DNA from 2 places in the Peribacillus sp. TE19612 genome. Region 2 is predicted to be linked to the other one. Evidence: riboswitches for the same ligand, from Rfam matches in the RefSeq annotation. Region 2 holds a riboswitch; the other holds the start of a gene.

Region 1 (3,190 bases), on a different contig from region 2:
CAGTGATTACGACAAAATTGATGATGCCTGCCGCTGCAGTGATACCTATTTTGGCAAAGGTCGAAACAAACGGACTGCCTAAGTCATCCAGTTGATCCCAAGGGAATACTGTCACGATTACGAAAATGGCACCAATGTAGAAAATTAAAATGCGCCATATGATTGATTGGATCGCTTTTGTTACGGTCTTCGTTGGGTCTTTCGCTTCTCCGGCTGTGATGCCGATAAGCTCAACGCCTTGATAGGAAGCCACTACAAGTGAAAGCGCAAAGAAGAATCCTGTCCAGCCTCCCGTAAAGAAACCGCCATTTTCCCAAAGATTCGATAAACCAATCGCATCCCCGCCATTCCCTATTCCAAAGAAGATAAGGCCTAGGCCGGCAACGATCATCAATATAATCGTTATGATTTTTATAAGTGCAAACCAGAATTCAAATTCCCCGAAGGATTTAACGGAAATGAGGTTGGCCGCTCCCAAGATGATCATGGCGACCACACCTGGTATCCAGGCCGGTAACTCCGGGAACCAATATTGCATATACAAGCCAACCGCAATGATTTCGGACATTCCGACGATTACCCATTGAAACCAATTGCTCCAAGCAGTCATATAACCTGCCAAAGGATGTATATAGCTGCTCGCAAAGGTTGCAAAAGAACCTGTAGTCGGTTCTAAATAAAGCATCTCACCCATGGAACGCATGATGAAAAATATAAAAATACCTGCGATGGCATAAGCAAGCATTACAGAGGGCCCTGTCCATTTGATCGTGCTCGCCGATCCCATGAATAACCCGACACCGATGGTTCCGCCCAAAGCTATCATTTGAATGTGACGTGCTTCCAGCCCTCTCTTTAATTCCTTGTTCGACATGTTTAACTCCCCCAGATGCAATATCGGTAATGCTTTTCTATCCTTACCACGAACTTATTAATTATTGCGGTTAGAAATGCTCTATCGAAAAAATATCAATAACACTTCATTTATGTTTTCTTATCTTATAATAGTAAATATTCTGTAAAAATACAATTGTATTTTTGAAATAAACAGTTGCCAAATATATCTTGGCAATTTTCCTAATCTAAAAATATAATTTTTAAAAAATGATGATCAATATTTCATAATAGTGATCCTCCAAAAAAATAAATTTTTCAAGTACCTTTATAAAAATTAAGACCACTATTAAACTACAGATAATGCCTGTTTCATTTCAAAAAATTTGTTGACCTACCGAAAAATAGATGATAGAATTCCAATATTATTTTATAAGCATAATGAATGATCAAGCAGTGAAAATTATCACTGGCTGACATTTCTTCACAACCGCATACAAGCAAGCGATGAATGCTATGGATGACACTATAGCAGGAGCAGCTTCTGGAGAGACTGTACAAGATGCAGCGCCGAAGGATTCACAATCTCAGGCAAAAGGACAGAAGAGTAACGAATGATATATTGTTATTCTGAACCCTTTAAGAGATTGGTATTATCCAATCTCTTTTTTTATTGTCCATTTTGTGGTTGGACTAAAATAACAAATGGGAAAGGCAAGCTGGACGAAAAAATTACGTCCCTCTCTCCAAGACCATGCAGGTAAACTCATTCACTACCAAGACTATAAAAAGACGGGGGCGTAAGAATTGGCAAAACAAGAATTAAAAAGAGATTTAAAAAATAGACATGTACAACTGATCGCAATAGGAGGAACCATTGGCACCGGATTATTTTTAGGTTCCGGAAAAGCCATACAATTGGCAGGACCTTCTATATTATTTTCTTATCTGATAATAGGGATTGCCTTGTTTTTTGTGATGAGGGCACTAGGGGAATTACTCTTATCCAATGCAGGGTATACATCATTCACTGAATTTGCAACCGAATATGTCGGTCCATGGGCCGGCTTCGTAACAGGGTGGACATATTGGTTCTGTTGGATCATGACCGCAATGGCCGATATCATAGCTGTCGGCGTCTATATGCAATATTGGTTCGATATCCCTCAATGGATTCCGGCTCTAATATGCCTAGTCATTCTGTTAGGATTGAACCTTTTGACCGTTAAGTTATTTGGTGAATTGGAATTCTGGTTTGCCATCATTAAAGTAATCACGATCATCGCCTTGATCGTCGTGGGGATCATCCTTTTGATCATCGGCTTCAATACCAATAGCGGAACGGCTTCCCTAACGAACCTATGGAATCATGGGGGCATGTTCCCTAATGGCATTTCTGGATTCCTATTATCTTTACAGCTGGTCGTCTTCTCATTTGTCGGTGTCGAATTGGTCGGGGTTTCTGCAGCAGAAACGGCGAACCCGCGAAAGAACATTCCATCTGCCATCAATAAAATCCCTGTCCGGATTTTGCTTTTCTATGTTGGTGCCATATTCGTCATTCTCTGCGTCAACCCATGGACACAACTGGATGCCACGAGCAGTCCATTTGTAGAGGTCTTTGCGTTAATTGGCATTCCAGTCGCTGCAGGGATCATCAACTTCGTCGTTTTGACATCCGCTGCTTCTGCATGCAACAGTGGATTATTTTCAACAAGCCGAATACTCTATACGTTAAGCAGGAATGGCGAAGCCCCTGCTAAACTGGAAAAATTAAACAAACAGGCTGTTCCGAGCAATGCCTTATTCACATCCACAATCGTTGTATCAATAGGGGCATTATTAAGCAAGCTGATACCAGAACAGGCATTTACTGTCGTGACTACCATCAGTGCCATCTGTTTCATATGGGTATGGAGCATTATCTTGATCTCCCATATCAAATATTCGAAAACAAGGCCTGACCTAAGAGCCGAATCGACTTTCAAGGCTCCTTTTACACCCTTTGTCAATTACGTCATTTTAGGATTATTCCTGTTCATCCTTATTGTTATGCTATTCGCTGAAGCTACAAGGCTATCACTGCTCTTGACCCCAATCTGGTTCATACTTTTGGTAATACTATATAACTCTAGGAAAAAATATAGCTAAAGAAAATAAAGCCTTGAACTCACTAAGAATTCAAGGCTTTATCTGTTTTATGAACATATCATTGTTCGGCTGTCTGCGCACTGCTGCTAAAATATATCAGGCAACTGCATTAAATTTTATATCAAAATAGTGTAAGCTAATATATATATTATCGGACCTTTTCGGTCAGGTATGAATTTTCCATCCGGTTCGGTTCACACATCCA
Region 2 (3,190 bases):
GCTTTCAGGGATATCATTGAAAAGTTCTTCAGCAGTGGATACCCCTATCGCTTCCAGCATTTCTTGTTTATCTTGCTCTGTCATAGGTAAATAACGATGTTTCATCTAATGACCATTCCCCTCTATTTACGTGGTTTTTTATAAAAAGGTGTTTGTATTATAACGGCTTTCAAACGTTTGGAACGGATTTCCACTTCGACTTCCGCATCCAGAACCGAAAATTCCTTATCGATAAGTACCAATCCAACGTTTTTCTTCAATGTTGGCGATTGGGTACCAGTCGTGACCTCGCCAATGACTTCATCACCGCTGTAGACCTTATACCCATGACGTGGAATGCCACGGTCAATCATTTCAATTCCCACAAGCTTTCGGGGAGCCCCTTTCTCCTTTTGCTCAGCAAGAACGGCTTTCCCGAAAAAATCAACTTCCTTATCCACTTTTACTGCAAAACCAATCCCGGCTTCTATCGGGGTGATGTCCGCTGAAAGCTCCTGCCCATACAGCGGCAGTTTCGCTTCAAAACGCAGAGTATCACGAGCACCTAAACCAATCGGCTGAACCCCCTCTTCCTTACCGGCATCCATAATCGCCTTCCAAAGGGCAGGGCCATTTTTACTGTCACTATATATCTCAAAACCATCTTCACCAGTGTATCCAGTACGGGATACCAGCGTGGAGATACCGTTAATCATGACATTATCCTTGAACCTGAAAAATCCAATTTCACTTAAGTCAGTACTTCCTGATAGTTTTTGTAATATCTTCTCTGCAGCTGGTCCTTGAAGTGCCAGCTGTGTATAGTCACTTGATACATTCGTAATTTGGGCATCTTCCGTTAAATTAGCTTGCAGCCAATTGAAATCTTTTTCTGTATTCGCTGCATTGACCACGAGCAGATAGTCGTCCTCAGCCCTTTTATACACGATAAGATCATCAACCGTGCCTCCGTTTTCATAACACATGGCGGTATATTGGGCACCGCCCTGTTGCAGCTTTGATATATCATTGGTCAGCATCTTCTGTAAAAAGGAAAGGCTCCCAGGCCCCTTAACATCGACTTCCCCCATATGGGAAACATCGAATAACCCCGCTTTTGTCCGTACGGCTTCATGTTCATCCTTTATACCCGAAAATTGGACAGGAAGTTCCCAGCCGCCAAAATCAATCGTTTTACCTCCGTATTCACGATAAACCTCAAATAGTGGTGTTCTTTTTAAATTGGTCAAAAAATGACCCCCTTCAGATTTTTTTAAAAATTAATTGGCTTCATTATCAAAAGCTTCTTGTCATTACGCATCAGATACATCCTGATTCATGATGTGAAAAAAGCACAAAAAAGGACAGAGAAAGCCCGTTTGAGCTTTTTCTCTGTCCTGAAACCTGAAAGTTTACCTATGTAATAGGTTTTCCCCTTTGGTGGCCGCGTCCCATAACGGGCGGCGCTCTCCAGAGTTGCGTCCAATAAGAGTTCTTTTGCCTGAGAGATTCACTGCTAAGTTTGCTCCTTCGGCGCTACATCCGTAGTCTCTCCCCTTATCTTCACCCGCATATAAATGGTCTACCATTGAAAGGAAGCGAATAAGCCCCCAGCATCGGTAAAACCTTTGAACATAAATGGAATGCATTCTCTGCCAATTCTCCTAAAACTTCAGAAACCGTTTAACTGATCTCCTCGGTAATCTTGGATAAATTAGGAGCATATAGCCCATACTAAGAAAACGCGAACTGCAAAATCGATGTACAAACATTCTTTGCAGCGTTTGGAAATTGGAATTTTCTAAATATACTTATATCCTACCCTAAGAAACTTATCTCTGCAATAACTTTTGAAGAGAAATATTTATCTTACTTCACATATGAAATGTTCGGGTTTTGACCTTATATTAAGGAAATTATGATTTAAGAGGGAGTTATTTCTATGAAAATCAATATATCCTTCAATTCTGAATGGAATGACGAGTTTCTGCAAAAGATGGAAAATGACGGTCCATGGGGAAATTGGGAGCTTTATAAGTTGGCGGTTCAAATGGAGGAAAATCTTATCATCCCTGATTTTGAAGGTTTACAGGCGCCCAAGCACCTTCCTCAGTTAACCCCGCTTCCCCATCAATTGGAAGCGGCGAAGCAAGTAGTGGAAAAGATGAATGGAAAAGCCATTTTGGCTGATGAGGTAGGGCTGGGAAAAACAATTGAAGCAGGCTTGATCCTAAAAGAGTATATGATTAGGGGACTTGTAAAAAAAGTATTGATCCTTGTTCCGGCTTCCCTTGTCACACAATGGGCATTTGAATTGAATACCAAGTTTCATATTCCGGCAGTCGTTCAGAGAAAAAGTTATGTCTGGGACTCCTGTGATGTGGTCATTTCATCCATTGATACAGCGAAACGCGCTCCACATCGAGATATCATCTTTACTCAGGAATATGATTTCATCATTATTGATGAAGCTCATAAACTTAAAAATAATAAGACGAAGAACTATGAATTCGTCCAAAATCTGAAAAAGAAATTTTGTTTACTCCTGACAGCCACTCCGATTCAAAATAAAGTCGAGGAGATATTCCACCTCGTTTCGTTATTGAAACCGGGCCACTTGGGAAATGCTTCACTCTTTTTTGAAAAGTATAAAGGGAAAGGCCGGAACATAATTGAAGATGAACACCTAAAGGAACTGGTCAACACTGTCATGATTCGAAACCGGCGGGCCGATACTGGCATTGAATGGACAAAACGGCATGTGGAAACCATCACCATTGAATTTTCTCCAACGGAACAAGCATTGTATGATGCTGTTTCCAAATTCAAGCCAATTTCGGATGGATCAAAAGGAAGCGCCTTTTCGGCTCTCACTCTCCAAAGGGAAGCATGCAGCAGCAGAGAGGCTGTCTTTTATACATTAAAGAATATGAGAGATAAATACGATCAGCCTTCCCCTGATTTTTTGGCAAAGCTTGATGATTTATTTACTAAAGTGAATGAAACGGTCCAGAACTCAAAGGCTGAAAAAGCTTTGGAACTGATCAAGAAAATTGATGACAAAGTAATTATCTTTACGGAATATAGGGCGACTCAACTATATCTCCAATGGTACCTACAGCAGAATGGAATTTCTTCTGTTCCTTTCCGGGGCGGTTTTAAGCGCGGAAAGAAAGACTGGATGCGAGAATTATTCCAAAAGAATATTCAG

What was found. Region 2 has a riboswitch for glycine ahead of gcvT (glycine cleavage system aminomethyltransferase GcvT). Riboswitches for the same ligand answer to the same signal wherever they lie in the genome.
Region 1: it holds a riboswitch for glycine, as region 2 does, so the genes downstream of both, ACZ9AO_RS10845 (amino acid permease) here and gcvT (glycine cleavage system aminomethyltransferase GcvT) in region 2, are expected to answer to the same signal.

What each region holds. Positions count from the first base shown of each region.
Region 1 is NZ_JBWCCL010000005.1:140,049-143,238, forward strand. Features, by position in the region: gene ACZ9AO_RS10840 (amino acid permease) at 1-874, opposite strand, end outside; glycine riboswitch at 1,369-1,447, shown strand; gene ACZ9AO_RS10845 (amino acid permease) at 1,642-2,985, shown strand.
Region 2 is NZ_JBWCCL010000002.1:416,444-419,633, reverse strand. Features, by position in the region: gene gcvPA (aminomethyl-transferring glycine dehydrogenase subunit GcvPA) at 1-105, opposite strand, end outside; gene gcvT (glycine cleavage system aminomethyltransferase GcvT) at 123-1,229, opposite strand; glycine riboswitch at 1,370-1,455, opposite strand; glycine riboswitch at 1,459-1,546, opposite strand; gene ACZ9AO_RS05360 (DEAD/DEAH box helicase) at 1,922-3,190, shown strand, end outside.